One region of the Lachnospira sp. CLA-JM-H23 genome, then DNA from elsewhere that is predicted to be linked to it. Evidence: predicted binding sites of a transcription regulator. Region 1 holds the regulator's gene; each other region holds the start of a gene.
What was found. The regulator Rex, encoded in region 1, represses fermentation and respiration genes when NADH is low (regulators of the CRP and FNR family bind a similar motif). The targets are predictions, from matches to a motif close to ATTGTTAANTANTTAACAAT.
Positions count from the first base shown of each region.

Region 1 (5,906 bases):
TTCTCTTAAATTAACAGCTTCATCCAGCGTAGCAACTGCATATCCATATACTAAATCTCTTACTGCCTTGGATACAGCCACATCTCCGTGTCCATAGCCATCTGCTTTAACAACTGCAAGTGCCTTTGTTGAAGGTTCTGTCTTGCTCATAAGCTCAATACAATTAGCCCTGATTGCATCCAGATCTACATCTGCATATACTCTGTAATACTTACTCATTATTCACCTCTTGCTTTTATAAGCACATTTTTTATATTGTCAATAATATCGCCCGCAACCATAGAATACTTACCATTACTTAAGGCAGCTTCATCTCCTGCACAGCCGTGTATATATACGCCAAGTGCTGAAGCTTCAAAAGTAGTAAGTCCCTGTGCCATAAGTCCTGTTATTATGCCTGAAAGCACATCTCCCGAACCTCCTGTTGCCATTCCATCATTGCCTGACATATTAATATACACTCTTTCTCCATCAGAAACAATAGTTCTTGCATCTTTTAATACACATACGCAATTATGTTCTCTTGAATATGTTCTTGCTGTATCTATAGGATTATTCTTTATCACCGCAATATCAAGTCCTGTAAGACGTGACATTTCTCCTATGTGTGGTGTAACGACAACATTCTTATCTGACATATCATCTTTATATGAAGCATTACCACTATTGCCGCCAGCTTCATAGTCTACATCATCATTACTGCCATCAAGTTCAATTTTATATTGGGCGATTATATTAAGGGCATCTGCATCATACAGCTTTTTAATATTCTTCTTTGCTGACACACTTCTTACAAGCTTTACTGCACTTTCTTCCATAGACAGCCCCGGACCTATGCACACAACATCTGCCCAGCAGATACATTTATCCACTAATGTCTCTGTATTCTTAACAAAATCTCCACATTCCTCATCAGTATCATATGTATCAACAATACATTCCATATTGCCCGTTATAACTGCTGTACGGTTGCTTATATGCGTAAGGGTTCTTACAAGCCCTGCACCTATACGTGCCGCCGCTCTTGAACTTAATACTGCTGCACCTCCATAAAGCCTTGAACCAGCTATTACAAGTGCCTTTCCAAATGTTCCTTTATTGCCATCAGGCTTTCTTAGCGGAAGCATATCAGATATATCACTATAATCATATGTGAAAATATCCCTTGTCATATCCGGATATTGTGCAAAACCTATATCTTTTCTTATAATCTTCCCACAATATGAAGCTGCTGGATATAATATATGTCCGATTTTTTCAAATCCGAAGGTAACTGTTATATCAGCATTAACCGCAGATCCCATAACCACACCTGTCGATGCACTTATACCTGATGGTATGTCAACAGCCACAACAAGCCTGTTTCCATTATTGTCGCTATTCTGTGTATACTGCGAATGCACTGATGTACTGCATTTATTAATTGTATCTACTACTATTCTGGCCTCTCCTGCCAGTTCTCTTGATAAGCCATTGCCAAATAAGGCATCTACAATAACCCCATATTTAGAAAAATCCGGGCTATTAATACATTCTATGCCCAGATTCTTTATTATGTTCAATTGTATATCGAATTCTTTGGTAGAAGCGTGTGAGTTAATTATATACACATCCACATTGTAGCCCTTAAGATAAAGCTGTCTTGCCACCGCAAGTCCATCTGCCCCATTATTGCCACGTCCACATACGCATATAATGTCTGTATGTATATTTCCTTTAACCTTGCTTTCAATAGCTTCTGTCACTGAGAGTGCGGCTCTTTCCATAAGCACAACTGATGGTATACCAAGAGTATTAATTGAATAAGAATCCACATTCTTCATAGAAGCCGCATCTAATACATATCTCATTCCTGCTTATCTCCTACATTGCCTTCATTAATTCTGTCAACTGCACTACAATTCTCAGGTCCGATAATATCGTGTATAAGAGAATACATATTATTATTAACAGTTTCTTTATCCTGTTTTATAAGAATATTCTTCTTAAGCTTGACTCTTGTAGCATTAATCCACTTATCAAGTACCTCTATATCCTCTGTATTGGCATTCATTCTGTCATAGCAGGCTTTAAGTGTCTCTGTAAGAAGCTTCTCGTTAGCCCTTGCCAATTCTCTTGGTACTTCTAAGAGTTCATCTTCAAGCGAAGCTATCTTGTCATTAGACTCCTGTATAAGTCTTTGGTTCTGGCTCATACGCTTCTGCTTCTGCCTACTTGAATCATCATCTTCCATATTCTCAACAACATCATTGATAAGCTGCTTTTTAAGCTTCTTGATGTCTTTAATGTCATTATTAATTCTTCCCTGCTTCTTAAGCAGTTCATTAACCTGTTTCTCCCAATACGCAATCTCATCTGTCTTATTCTTCTCGTTAATAAGGTGATACCATCGCTCATCAAGCGTAAGAATCGGAATATTCTTAAATACATCACTATTCTTTAACAATTCATAAGTTATCTTAGACACCATCAATTCCCCCTTTGGATTTAATATCTTTATGAGTGCTTATTGGCAATTGTGTAAGAAAGTCTCATAAGGCTTTCTGATAAATGTACATTCTCAACTATTACGTCATCTGGCAGATTAAGATCTGTATGTGCGAAATTCCATATAGCCTTAATTCCTGCATCTGCAACCTGCTTTCCGATTTCCTTAGCCGCCTGCTTTGGTATTGTCAGTGCAACTATCTCTATATCGTTCTTATGTATAAAATCGGCAAGTTGATCCATCATCATTATATCTATTCCGTGAATGCTTTCACCTTTAAGCTCTGGATTGTTATCAAATACGCCGCATATAACAAAACCACGCTTCTCAAAGTCTGTATAATTAACAATAGCACGTCCAAGGTTACCAGCACCTATTATTATCATATTATGCTTCCTGTCTATTCCAAGTATCTTGCCTATCTCATCATAAAGATACTTCACATTATATCCATATCCCTGCTGTCCAAAACCTCCGAAATTATTGAGGTCCTGTCTTATCTGTGATGCTGTAACTTTCATTCTCACACTTAAATCTTTAGATGAAATCCTCTGAACACCACTTTCTATAAGTTCGCCCAGATATCTGTAATATCTTGGCAATCTTCTTATAACAGCCGATGAAATCTTCTTATTCTCTTCCATAACATTCTCCATTCCTGTGCAATACTGCTACGAAAAGGAGATGGGAAACCTGTAATTACCAGCTTCCCATCAGCCTTCAAAATTAATGTTAATTATATAACTATTTTGCTAAAAAGTAAAGAAATGTACTCTATCCAAGCACTCTCTTAGCAATATCCACAGACTCCTTTGCATCCTTTGAATAGAAATCCGCATGTATTTCCTTAGCATATTCAGGAGTAAGCACTGCTCCTCCTACCATAACCTTACAATCAAGATTGTTCTTATGTATAAGTTCTATTGTCTTTTTCATTGAAACAAGTGTTGTTGTCATAAGTGCTGACAGACCACAAAGCTTCGCACCATTTTCTTTAATCGCATCTACAACAACCTGATATTCAACATCCTTTCCAAGATCAATAACCTCATAACCATAATTCTCAAGAAGTACCTTTACGATATTCTTTCCAATATCGTGGACATCTCCCTTAACCGTCGCAATAACAATCTTTCCCTTGCTTACAGGTGCATTATTGCTCATAATCATATGTTTTCTTATAACCTCAAACGCTCCCTGTGCAACGCCAGCCGCCATTATAAGCTGTGGCAGGAATAATGTTCCCTTCTCGAACTCCTCACCTATCTTATCAAGTGCAGGAATCAAGGCATTATTAACAATGTCCATAGAATCCATACCTGCAAGAAGTTCTTCTGTTATTGCTGCACCTTCATTTTTTAGACCTTTCTCTACTGCATAGAATAAGTCATCACAGGTATAACTGCCCTTCTTATCCTTAAGATTAACACTTCCACCTGCCTGTGCTGTCTGACCACCCTGTACTGCATTTGCCGCTGTATTCATTGGATTAATCTTGCTTATATTAGGCATTGAAGCATAAGCCTTAATATAATCAACAGAATTCTTATCTATATTGGCAAGAAGCTTATATGCCCTTACTGCCCCCATCATCTCATATATGTTAGGGTTAATAATCGCAAGATCAAGACCATTCTGCATAGCCATTGTTAAGAAAATGTGATTGACAAGCACTCTGTTAGGAAGTCCGAAAGATATATTCGATACACCAAGCACCGTCCTTAAGCCAAGAGTATGCTTAACCTCATAAAGTGCATTAAGCGTTTCCATTACCCCCTCCTGTTCGGCTGAGGCTGTAAGTGTAAGACAGTCTATATATATATCCTCTTTAGGAATTCCTATAGCTATTGCCCTGTCCATAATCTTTCTTGCTATGGCAACTCTGTCTTCTGCTTTCTTAGGAATACCATCTTTATCAAGAGCAAGGCCAATTACTGCCGCACCATATTTTTTAACTATTGGCAGAATGTTATTAAGAGAGTCTTCTTCTCCATTAACTGAATTGACAATCGGCTTACCATTATATACTCTTAATGCAGCATCAAGAACCTCAGGTATAGTTGAGTCAAGCTGGAGAGGCACATCCACAACTGACTGAAGTGCTTTCACAGTATCAACCATCATCTGTCTTTCATCAATTCCCGGAAGTCCTACATTGACATCAAGAATATCAGCACCCGCACCTGTCTGTTCTAATGCCTGTCCAAGTATATAATCCATATCATTATCTAAGAGTGCCTGCTTAAATACCTTTTTACCTGTTGGGTTAATTCTCTCTCCTACAACTCTTGGCTGGTCAACTATAACTGTGCTTGTAGCTGAGCATACAGCCGATGGTATTTTCACTGGCTCTTTTGCTAAATTGCCTTCTTTATGTAACATATCTGATAAGCACTTTATGAATTCAGGAGTTGTTCCACAACAACCACCGAATATTTTAATGCCATACTTTCTTAAATCCTTCATAAATTCAGCAAACTGCTCTGCTGTCACATTATATTCATTAGTAACAGGGTCGGGAAGTCCTGCATTAGGCTTTACTATAACCGGAAGATTAGTCCAGCCTGTAAGTTCCTTAATAACCGGCTCAAGTTCCTTAGGTCCAAGTGAACAGTTGACACCTAAGGCATCAACTCCAAGTCCTGATATTGTAAGTGCAAATGAAGATATCTGACATCCTGTAAATGTACGCATATTTTCTTCAAATGTCATAGTCGTCATTATTGGAAGCTGGCTATTCTCCTTTGCTGCAAGCACTGCCGCTTTCACATCTAACAGATCTGTCATTGTCTCAAATACAACAAGATCTGCACCTGCCGCTTCACCAGCCTTGACTATCTCAGCATACATCTCATAAGCTTCCTCAAAGCTTAATGTACCTGTTGGCTCTAGAAGCTGTCCTATAGGTCCTACATCAAGTGCTACAAGTGCTCGTGGATTCACATTGGCACACGCCTTCTTTGCATTTTTAATTCCCGCTGTTACAAGTTCATCAACTGAATGCCCACATTCTTCAAGCTTATATCTGTTGCCACCAAATGTATTGGCATATATTATGTCTGCACCTGCCTTTAGATACTGCTCGTGTATGGAAATGAGAAGTTCCGGTTCTGTAATATTAAGCATCTCTGGTGTTTCACCCATCTTCATTCCTGCCGCCTGAAGCATAGTACCCATTCCACCATCAAGAATCACATAATCCTTTTGTAAAAGTTCTTTTAATTTATTCATTACAATGTCCTCCTGCTTCCCTGAATCTGCATGTACCTTTAAGGTTACACGACATACAGCCTTTTTTCTTTGAACTGACCTCTCCGGTTGTAAGCCCAATAACTGCTGTTACAGACTTGGTTGGTGTCATCATATCAGTCTTTCCTATATTAAGCCCTATAAGCTTAGGTGCATTTAGTATTTTTAA
Region 1 covers NZ_JBBMET010000005.1:144,243-150,148, reverse strand. Annotated here, with positions in the region: gene alr (alanine racemase) at 1-219, opposite strand, end outside; gene WMO42_RS08095 (NAD(P)H-hydrate dehydratase) at 219-1,850, opposite strand; gene WMO42_RS08090 (hypothetical protein) at 1,847-2,470, opposite strand; gene WMO42_RS08085 (redox-sensing transcriptional repressor Rex) at 2,497-3,132, opposite strand; gene WMO42_RS08080 (homocysteine S-methyltransferase family protein) at 3,263-5,719, opposite strand; gene WMO42_RS08075 (methionine synthase) at 5,712-5,906, opposite strand, start outside.

Region 2 (5,906 bases), on a different contig from region 1:
AGGTTCAGGCAGTAACGACAGGAAGTGCAACACTTAAGGATGCAACTAACGAAGCTATAAGAACGTGGGCTGAGAGAGCGGAGGATACATTTTATATAATCGGTTCAGCAGTAGGTCCTCATCCATATCCTAAAATGGTTAAAGAGTTCCAAAGAATAATATCAACAGAGGCAAGAAGACAGATATTAGAAAAGGAAGGACGACTTCCTGATGCAGTAGTTGCCTGTGTTGGTGGCGGTTCTAATTCAATAGGAATGTTTGCTGATTTTATAGATGATAAAGATGTAAAGCTTATCGGTGTTGAGGCAGGTGGACTTGGAATAGATACAGGAAAGCACGCTTCTGCTATGGCACTTGGAGAACCGGGCGTTCTTCATGGAATGAAGTCATATTTATTACAGGATGAGGCTGGTAATATCAAGCTTGCCCACAGTATATCAGCAGGTCTTGATTATCCGGGTGTAGGTCCGGAACATGCATATTTAAGAGACTCAGGAAGAGCAGAATATGTATCAATTACAGATGCTGAGTGTATGGATGCGTTAATGGAACTCTGCCGGATGGAAGGTATTATTCCAGCAATCGAGAGTGCCCATGCACTTGCTCACGTATTTAAAATGGCACAGGGAGAGTACAAGGGAAAGCTTATAGTAATGTGTCTTTCAGGACGTGGTGATAAGGACGTTCACACAGTAAAGAAATATCTTAATGGAGAGGAGACTAACAAATAATGAATAGAATAGAAGAAAAAATGACAGCCTTAAAGAATGAAGGAAGAAAGGCATTTATCACATATACAACAGCAGGGCTTCCAGATATGGAAACAACTAAGAAGATTATGTTCGCACAGCAGGAGGCAGGCATAGATGTTATGGAGCTTGGAATACCATTTTCTGACCCTGTAGCAGACGGACCGGTTATTCAGGCAGCATCTTATGAAGCAATACAGAAGGGTGCAACCTTAACAAAGATATTTACACTTATGAAAGAGGTAAGAAAAGAAGGACTTACTACACCTGTAGTGTTTATGATGTACTATAATACAGTTTACCATTACGGACTTGAAGAATTTGTCAAAATGTGTGCAGAGTGCGGAGTGGATGGTCTTATTATACCAGACCTTCCATATGAGGAGCAGAAAGAGATTAATGCAGTGCTTGCAGAAAATGAGGCTGCACCAATTCTTATACAGCTCGTATCACCGGTATCTAAGCAGCGTATACCTATGATTGTTAATAATGCAAGAGGCTTTGTATACTGTGTATCACAGATGGGTGTTACAGGTAATGGTGCTAATTTCCATAAGCAGATAAGAGAGTATCTTTTGGAAGTTAAGAAGAACAGCCCAGTTCCGGTTATGATGGGATTTGGAATAAGAACAGCCGGGGACGTAGAGCCGCTTGAGGATATTATTGATGGTGCAATTGTTGGTTCACATTTTATAACTCTTATGAAAGAGAATAATTATGATGAAAATGTTATCAAAGAATATATAAGCTCTTTCAAGAAGGAGATGAATGAGTAAATATGGTTGTTAGTCTTGTAAGAACAGCGATACAGACAAAATGCAGATATGATAATGCCAGAATGACAGGAAATTATGAATGTGCGTATGCACTTGGTATTTTAACAAGTCAGGAGGGTGTTGAACCAGAAGGCACAATAACTGAATTAAAAAGCGTGTATGATAAGGTTATAAGCGGTATTTCAGCTATCCAGACGGATGATAAGAAGATACAGCAGTTAATTGCAATAACGTCTGATTATGAGGTTACAGATAAGTTTGATGAGCAGATGAATGAACTATATCATATGGGATACAACGATAAGAATATTTAAGCAGGTCTTGACTTATTAGGGTATATGAGGTATATTCTACAAATGTAATTAATTTATGAAGGATAGGTGGATGTTAACGATGACAGAATTGGTTAAGGTTGCAGACATTAACAAAGCACATAAGAATCCAATAGCTGAATTAGTTCAGATAGCATGTAAGTTTGACAGTCATATTGAGATTGAGGGCGAAGGAAAAAACATTAATGCAAAAAGTCTTATGGGGATTATGGCATTTGGATTAAAGGAAGGCATCGAGGTTAAAGTTACAGCTACTGGCAGTGATGAGAGTAATGCCACCGATGCAATTAGGAACTTTTTAACTTGTAATGATTAATTTATGGAGGATTTGATCATGGAAACTAAGGACATTTTTGGTAACGAGGCTAAGACAGAAGTTAAGACAGCAAAGAGTGCAGATGTTAAGAAGACCACTACAAGAAAGACACCTGCAAAGGCAGCAGCAAAAGAAACTGTTAAGGAAACTAAGAAAGAAGCAGCTAAGACTGTTGAGACAGTAAAGAAGGCAGCCGGGGAAACTAAGGAAGCAGCCAAGAAGGTTGAAGCTGATGTAAAGGCAACAGCTAAGAGTGTAGAGGCAGAAGTTAAGACAGCAGTCACAGCTAAGAAGGCAGCAGTTAAAAAGGCAGCTTCTAAAGCAGCAGCTAAGACAACTAAGACAGCAGCTAAGGCTGTTAAGGAAGTAAAGGCAAAGAAGCCAGCCACTAGAAAGACAACTAAGGCAGCTAAGAATACTTTTGATAAGGAGTTATTCTTCCAGTATGCTAATAAACAGGTTGATGAGGAAACTCTTGTTGCAAGAATAGTTGAAGATGCTAAGGAACAGAATGTAGAGATTAAGGAACTGAAAATGTACTTAAAGCCAGAAGATAATGCATGTTACTATGTTGCTAACGGCAATGTTGCAGGACGTGTTAATCTCTATTAATTCCAATTGATACATAATGTTAAAGGACTGTGGTGTATGTATGATGCCACAGTTCTTTTTTGTTCTTTATAAAGAATTTTAAAAGAAAACATTTTGAAAAAATTGTCGAATTGATGTATAATAATACCCAAGTTGGTAAAGTAAAGTACACAGAAATGAGGAGTTATATGTTTGAAGTTAATGAAAAAGTTGTTTATGGAGTTGTAGGTGTATGTGAGATTGAACAGATAGGCAGACCACCTATAAAGGGAATTGACAAAGATTATTATTTTCTTCAGCCTGTATATGACACTAAAGGTATTATATATTCGCCAGTTGAGAATAACAAAGTTATGATTAGGAGCATAATTGGCAAGGATACCTGTATCAAGCTTATTGACCGTGCTAAGAATTGTAAGAAGGATGAGGCACTCAATGAAAAGATTCACCCATCCAGGTATGACGAGATGGTTAAATCACAGGACGTTATACAGCTTATGCACCTTGTAAGAGCTTTGTTTAACATAAAGAATGACAGAGCAAAGGAGTTAAGGAGAATGAAGTCGGCAGATAACCGTATGCTTGCAACAGCAAGAAAGCTTCTTTACGGAGAGATAGCAGCGGCTATGAATGAGGACTACACTGCAATGTCAGAGCAGATGGACAATTATCTGTCAGTGCTTTGATTTTAATCAGAGAAATCCTGTTTGATTAAATAATATATTTTATCCAGTGTTTTAGATAAATGTAATTAATGGTAACATTCAATGATTGCATTTTATCAATAACACTGTTTTTTTTATTTTAAAACATATATAATAATATTATTATGATAAAGCTTGATTTCGTGAATTGATAATTGACATTTTTTTAACATATTGCTATCATAGTGCAATACGCATAAAAGCAGGGACTGATTACGGCATAATTTAGTCAGACTTTTATTGACAATTAAATATTCACATAGTATGTAATAAGCTATTGTTATGGCTTGGCATATGTGAACAGCTTTATTAGCTCATATTAAATCAGGGAGGTTAGCAGTGAAGGACGTTAGGGTTATTGAAGTGAAAAAAAGCGTGTTTGAAAGCAACGATGAACGTGCCGCTCTTTTAAGAAAAGATTTAAAAGATAAAGGTGTATTTCTTTTAAATCTTATGTCATCACCGGGGGCAGGAAAGACAACAACTCTTACAAGAACGATTGAACAGTTGAAAGATGACTTAAGAATAGGCGTTATGGAGGCTGATATTGATTCAGATGTTGATGCAATAACAATTGCTGAGACAGGTGCTAAAGCAATACAGCTTCATACTGGTGGAATGTGTCATCTTGATGCTGATATGACAAGACAGGGAATTGATGAGCTTGACGATAGTGATATTGATCTGGTAGTTCTTGAGAATGTCGGAAATCTTGTCTGTCCGGCGGAGTTTGATACAGGTGCAGTAAAGAATGTTATGATTCTTTCAGTGCCAGAGGGTGATGATAAACCACTTAAATATCCCCTTATGTTTTCAGTGTGTGATGTTGTGCTTATCAATAAGATTGATGTTATGGAATATTTTGATTTTGATATTGAACAGTGCAGGGAATATATCAGAAGAAGAAATCCTGATGCTAAGGTGATACCTGTTAGTGCCAAGACGGGTGAAGGAATATTAGAATGGACAGACTGGTTAAAGAACCAGGTTATGGAATGGAAAGAAGCGTAACCACGGTAAGCATAATTATTTAACGTGAGCAACGAAGATAAAAGCCTTTATAAGGTGGAAAGGACAATTTATGGGTAAAGAAGAATTTAAAAATCCTCATCCGGAACTTCCGGTAAGAGAGCCAATACTTAAGCTTGGCAAGATGATAACAGACAGAGTGCCAATTAAGCTTGGCTTTGAGAAATTAACAGCAGATAGTCCGGAATACTGGGGACTTGCACCAATATGTACAGATGAACAGGCCAATATAGCATTAAAAATGGGTGTCCGTAAACCTAAGACACTTAAGCAGATGGTGCAGATTACAGGAATGGACGAGAAAGAACTTGAAAAGCAGCTTGAGCAGATGTCTTTTAATGGTCTTTTGGAATATAACTGGGAAAATCCACAGCACGAGAAGCAGTATGTTCTTCCAATGTTCGTACCAGGAAGTGCTGAATTTACTAATATGAATTCCACAGTTCTTGAAGAACATCCAGAGATGGGACGTTTTTTTGAGAGAATGAGCCGTCTTCCATTGGAAAAGATTACTCCTATGGTGCCACCAGGGGGTGCAGGAATTGGTATGCACGTTATTCCGGTAGAGAAAGCTATTGATATGAATAACGAGGCAATATCTTTAGAGAAGATATCATACTGGCTTGATAAGTATGATGGCAAATATGCAGCAAGCCCATGTTCATGCCGTAAGTCAAGAAAGACTTATGATGAAGGCTGTGCAGATGATCCAGAGGATTGGTGTATAGCTGTTGGTGATATGGCTGATTATGTTGTTGAAACAGGCAAGGGCGGTCATTATATCACTAAGGAAGAAGCACTTGAGATATTCAAGAAGGCTGAAGACAATGGTTTTGTTCACCAGATTACTAATATTGACGGACAGGACAAGATATTTGCTATATGTAACTGTAATGTTAATGTCTGTTATGCACTTAGAACATCGCAGTTATTTAACACACCTAATATGTCACGTTCGGCATATGTTGCCAAGGTAACTAAAGAGAACTGTGTAGCCTGTGGCAAGTGTGTTGAATACTGTCCGGCAGGAGCTGTAAAGCTTGGACAGAAGTTATGTACTAAGGACGGAAGCGAGATTAAGTATCCTAAAATGCCACTTCCATCAGAGCAGAAGTGGGGACCACATATGTGGACAGAAGATTACAGGGATAAGAACCGTATCAATTGTTATGATACAGGTACAGCACCTTGTAAGACAGCCTGTCCAGCACATATAGCGGTTCAGGGCTATCTTAAGATGGCAGCTCAGGGAAGATACAAGGATGCACTTGCACTTATTAAGAAGGATAATCCATTCCCGGCAGTATGTGGACATGTATGTAACAGAAGGTGTGAGGATGCCTGTACAAGAGGAACAATAGATGAAGCTATTGCAATAGATGAAGTTAAGAAGTTTATTGCAATGCAGG
Region 2 covers NZ_JBBMET010000009.1:137,057-142,962, reverse strand. Annotated here, with positions in the region: gene trpB (tryptophan synthase subunit beta) at 1-731, shown strand, start outside; gene trpA (tryptophan synthase subunit alpha) at 731-1,525, shown strand; gene WMO42_RS12070 (DUF3837 family protein) at 1,528-1,839, shown strand; gene WMO42_RS12065 (HPr family phosphocarrier protein) at 1,919-2,173, shown strand; gene WMO42_RS12060 (DUF6465 family protein) at 2,192-2,785, shown strand; gene WMO42_RS12055 (CarD family transcriptional regulator) at 2,953-3,450, shown strand; gene hypB (hydrogenase nickel incorporation protein HypB) at 3,808-4,479, shown strand; gene WMO42_RS12045 (FAD-dependent oxidoreductase) at 4,550-5,906, shown strand, end outside.
Region 2: hypB (hydrogenase nickel incorporation protein HypB) is a predicted target of Rex. The motif match lies at 3,623-3,642, and genes of this name have one in related genera.

Region 3 (5,906 bases), on a different contig from region 1:
AAATCCTGTATTTTTAAGCATATCAGTGATTATTTCATAGGAATATGCAATATGGCAGGCTTTATGGGCATCAGAACCTGTTGTTATAATCTCGCCGCCAAGTGAGCGGTACATTTTTACTATATCAAGGCAGGGATTAGGATTTTTAAGTCCGTATTTAAGTCCTGCGGTATTGATTTCAATGCCTTTGCCCTTGTCAATAAGAAGTCTTAGGATTGTATCGAAATAATCATAATAATCTTTCCAGTTATAATCATTATCCTGATCAGGAGCATATCTTACAATATAATCAAGATGTCCGTATACATCAAAGTTATCGCAAGTTTTAATGCAGTCGGTTATTGCTTCATAATATCTGCTTATTGCATCTTTTACGGACACATTATCCCAGAATTCAGGATAATAAGGGTCGTTGCCATATACAAGATGTGATGAACCAATTATAAAATCAAGTCTGCCAGTAGGGTCGTAGTTGTTGATTTTATCTTTAGCAGAAGAAAGAAGTCCCTGTTCGACACCAATTCCAATAAAAATATCATTTTTATAACGCTCTTTTAATTCAAGCAGTTCGTCTGTATATTTGTCATAATCAAGGGCAAATACAACATTTCCGTCCTCTAAAGGGTAATCGTAGTCGTTGTGTTCTGTAAAACATATGCTTTTTAACTGCATATTGATGGCATTTTTGATTATATTCTCAGGAGTTTCGGTTGAATCAGACGAAAAATGCGAGTGAAGATGCCAGTCTGAAAGTTCAGGATAAGTTCTCATATATGTCTTCTCCATTTCATAAGTAAAATTAGATTGTTATTATGTGGGCTGCTAAACAATCACGATGTATAAGTGAGCAGTAAAGATTATTCTGATACTCACATCATATTTATAATTATTATATTGTTGATTATAGCATTATTAGTTTGAAAATGGTACTAAAGCCCTTGAAAATATTTGAATTGATTGTTATTATGTAAACGTATTTTTACATTCTTTACACAAAATGCACAATTTCTTTACTTTTATTAAGTATAGATAAATCTTTATTAACAGATAATTAGTATGTGCAGGACAGGAGAAAAAAGTGAATATTGAGTTAGTTGGCAATTTGTTTATGTTTGCAGGCGGCATCGGTATGTTCTTATATGGAATGAACATAATGGCAGATGGTATGCAAAAGTCAGCGGGAAGCAAGATGAAACAGCTCATAGGCTATCTTACAAGGAACAGATTATTAGCTGTTCTTGTTGGAGCATTTATAACAGCCATAATTCAGAGTAGTGGCGCGACAACAGTTATGGTTGTTGGATTTGTTAATGCTGGTCTTATGACACTTGTACAGGCTGTAGGAGTTATAATGGGTGCTAACATTGGTACAACCATAACAGCATGGATTGTATCTTTAGGACAGCTCGGAGATGCTGTCAAAGTGTTAAAGCCATCATTTTATGCACCTCTGCTTGTAGGAATCGGTGCAATTCTTGTATTGTTTAGTAAGAAGCCTAAAAAGAAAATGGCAGGAGAGATAGTTGTAGGTATCGGACTTTTATTCTTAGGACTTGATTTTATGTCAGAGTCGATATCTCCATATACAGATGCACCTATTTTTTCAAAAGCGTTTGAAGTAGTAGGAAGTAATCCATTATTGGGCATTGCAATTGGTATTGTAGTAACAGCAATTCTACAAAGCTCTTCTGCATCAGTAGGTATATTACAGACACTCGCAATTAATGGAGTGGTTACTACCAATGCGGCAGTATTTATTACGTTGGGGCAGAATATAGGTTCGTGTGTAACTGCAATTATATCAAGTGCTGGTACAACAAGGAATGCAAAGAGAGCAGCTTGTATGCATCTTTTATTTAATGTTGCGGGAGCAGTTATATTTGGAACAGGTGCTTTTATATTATTTATGTTTAAACCTGCGTTAGCTGTGCATAATATAACAAGTGTGGAAATATCTATATTCCATACGTTCTTTAACATAATATGTACAACTATAATGATGCCATTTGGAAGTCTGCTTGTTAAACTTTCAGGCATAATTATAAGAGAGAAGACTGAAGATGAAGAAAATGCTTCATTAGAGGCAAGCGACAGTTATGCGGCAGAGTTATCAAGACATTTTGACAGCAGAATATTAGAACAGCCATCAGTAGCGGTTGACAGGGCACTCAGCGAAGTTATCATAATGGGCAATCTGTCACTGGATAATATAAAATATTCGGTAAGTGCTGTTATGAACAATGATCAGGATATGATAGATAAAGTCATAGAGACGGAACACAAGGTTGACCTCTATGAAAAGTATCTTACAGAATATCTCATAAAAGTTAATAATCTTTCCATAACGGAAGAACAGCATTTACTTATTAATGATTTATTCCATGCGATTATTGATATTGAGAGAGTGTCAGACCATGCAGAGAATATGTCTGATCTTGCCAAATACAAGATAGATAATGAAATAATATTCTCCCAGCATGGAATGGAAGAACTCAAGAAGTTATCTGAAAAGGTTATTGTCTGTTTCTCAGAGGCAATTAAAGCCAGGGAAAAGTTCAGCAGGGTTGCAGCAGATAATGTATGCCGTATAGAAGACGAGGTTGATGATTTAGAAGAAGAATTAAGAAATAAACATATCGAGAGATTATCTTCTGGATTATGTAAGCCATCTAATGGCGTTGTATTCCTTGATATTTTGTCTAATCTTGAGAGAATGTCAGATCACGCTAATAATCTTGCGGACTGTGTGTTAGCAGAGATAAAAGAGAAAAAATAAGCTGATTAGTGAGTTTCAGAACAGACTAGATATAATAAGATTAATGGAATATGGTAAAAAGTTTAATTTGAATGGCGAAATATACAATAATTTGTAAAAAATAGGAATTAACACTTGATATTTTAAATTGTTTTATGTAGAATACAATGTAGTTGATTTTTTATTAACAATCTTTATATTAGGAGGATTTATTTTTATGTCAGTAAAAGTTGCGATTAATGGTTTTGGACGTATCGGTAGACTTGCATTCAGACAGATGTTCGGTGCAGAAGGATACGAAGTAGTTGCTATCAACGATTTAACAAGCCCTAAGATGTTAGCTCATCTTTTAAAGTATGATTCATCACAGGGAAGATATGTTGATTTCGGTGAGGAAGATCAGGTAACAGCTGATGATGAAGCAGGTACAATTACAGTAAAGGGTAAGACAATTAAGATCTACAAAGAGCCAGATGCTAACAACTGCCCATGGGGAGATCTTGATGTTGACGTAGTTCTTGAGTGCTCAGGTTTCTATACATCAAAGGCTAAGGCTCAGGCTCATATCAATGCAGGTGCTAAGAAGGTTGTTATCTCAGCTCCAGCTGGTAACGATTTAAAGACAATCGTTTACAATGTTAACCACGAAACACTTACAGCAGATGATCAGATTATCTCAGCTGCTTCTTGTACAACTAACTGCTTAGCTCCTATGGCTAAGGCTCTTAATGACTGTGCAACAATCGAATCAGGTATTATGTGCACAATTCACGCTTACACAGGTGACCAGATGATACTTGATGGACCTCAGAGAAAGGGTGATTTAAGAAGATCAAGAGCTGGTGCTTGCAACATCGTTCCTAACTCAACAGGTGCTGCTAAGGCTATCGGTCTTGTTATCCCAGAACTTAATGGAAAGCTTATTGGAGCTGCTCAGAGAGTTCCTACACCTACAGGTTCTACAACAATCCTTAACGCTGTTGTAGCTAAGAAGGTTACTGTTGATGAAGTTAATGCTGCTATGAAGGCTGCTGCTACAGAAAGCTTTGGTTACAATGAAGAACTTATCGTATCAAGTGATATCGTTGGAATGAGATTTGGTTCATTATTCGATGCTACACAGACAATGGTTAACGAACTTCCAAACGGTGGCTGCCAGGTTCAGGTAGTTTCTTGGTATGATAACGAGAACTCATACACAAGCCAGATGGTTAGAACAATTAAGTACTTCGCTGAATTAAGCAAGTAATTATAATATACATTGACCATTAAGGGTTAATTTATTTAACTTGTAATAATACCGGAGATGAGAATTCATTCTCCGGTATTTTGATAAGTATGTTAAGACTGTCCTGATGTATGGCGGGACAGAACAGGCATACCTGGGTTGTTTACAGGTCACTGTCAATAAGCTAGTAATGATAATTTGGAGGATATAGATATGCTTAATAAGAAGTCAGTTGATGATATCAACGTTAATGGCAAAAGAGTTTTATGCAGATGTGATTTTAATGTACCATTAGATGGTGATAAGATTACAGATGAAACACGTCTTGTTGCTGCACTTCCAACAATAAAGAAGTTAATAGCTGATGGAGGAAAGGTTATTCTTTGCTCACATCTTGGTAAGCCAAAGGGAGCTGATAAGGCATTTTCATTAGCACCAGTTGCTAAAAGACTTTCAGAGCTTCTTGGACAGGAAGTTAAGTTCGCTGCTGATGATACAGTAGTTGGTGACAATGCAAGAGCTGCTGTTGAAGCTATGAATAATGGAGATGTTATTCTTCTTGAGAATACACGTTTCAGAGCAGAAGAGACAAAGAATGGTGATGAATTCTCTAAGGATTTAGCTTCAATCGCTGATGTATTTGTTAATGATGCTTTCGGTACAGCACACAGAGCACACTGCTCTAACGTAGGTGTAACAAAGTATGTTGATACAGCAGTAGTTGGTTACCTTATGCAGAAAGAAATAGATTTCCTTGGAAATGCTGTTAATAATCCAGTAAGGCCTTTCGTAGCTATTCTTGGTGGTTCAAAGGTGTCTTCAAAGATTTCTGTTATTAACAACCTTCTTGATAAGGTTGATACACTTATTATCGGTGGCGGTATGTCATACACATTCCAGAAGGCTCATGGTGGTCACGTTGGACAGTCATTAGTTGAAGAAGATTATCTTGACTATGCTAAGGAAATGATGGCTAAGGCTGAAGCTAAGGGTGTTAAGATGCTTATTCCTGTTGATACAGTAGTAACAAAGGAATTCAAGAACGATACTCCTTTCCATGTAGTTGAAGCTGGATGCCAGGAAGATGATGATATGGGTATGGATATCGGACCTAAGACTTGTGAGCTTTACAAGGATGCTCTTAAGGATGCCAAGACAGTAGTATGGAATGGACCTATGGGTGTATTTGAATTCCCTAACTTTGCAAAGGGAACTATTGCTGTTGCAGAAGAATTAGCTCAGCTTACAGATGCTACTACAATTATCGGTGGTGGTGATTCAGCAGCCGCAGTTAATAACCTTGGTTTCGGTGATAAGATGACACATATTTCAACAGGTGGCGGTGCTTCACTTGAATTCCTTGAAGGTAAGGAACTCCCAGGTGTAGTAGCAGCTAATGACAAATAGAGTGTTTACTGACATAAACATATAGCTTTGATTGGTTAATTGACAGTTAATTCAGTCGGGCAATACACAAAAGGAGCTGTATATTGATATATACGGCTCCTTTTGTTTGAAAATAATCATAAAACTAAGCTTGTCTTAATACAATATGTTGTATATATAAAATACTTAGGTACATACATTGTATTTATTTTAAATATTTGCATTATTAGTGGCTTTTTATAAATTTGTATGATATAATTTTTTTATTAAAATAACTGAGCTGGTAATAATGATGAATAAGCTAATCAGTTATATTGTATGGAGGCGTGATTGTAGTATGAGGAAGAAGATAGTTGCGGGAAACTGGAAAATGAATATGACACCAAAGGAAGCAGTATCGCTTGTATGTGAGCTTCGTGATAAGTTCTCTAATCGTGATGTTGATGTAGTGTTTTGTGTTCCATCAATAGACATTATACCAGTTGTAGACGCAGTCAAAGGAACAGATATTAAGGTTGGTGCCGAGAATATGCACTA
Region 3 covers NZ_JBBMET010000009.1:32,987-38,892, reverse strand. Annotated here, with positions in the region: gene WMO42_RS11625 (histidinol-phosphatase HisJ family protein) at 1-771, opposite strand, end outside; gene WMO42_RS11620 (Na/Pi cotransporter family protein) at 1,079-2,776, shown strand; gene gap (type I glyceraldehyde-3-phosphate dehydrogenase) at 2,973-4,004, shown strand; gene WMO42_RS11610 (phosphoglycerate kinase) at 4,197-5,390, shown strand; gene tpiA (triose-phosphate isomerase) at 5,707-5,906, shown strand, end outside.
Region 3: gap (type I glyceraldehyde-3-phosphate dehydrogenase) is a predicted target of Rex. The motif match lies at 2,928-2,947, and genes of this name have one in related genera.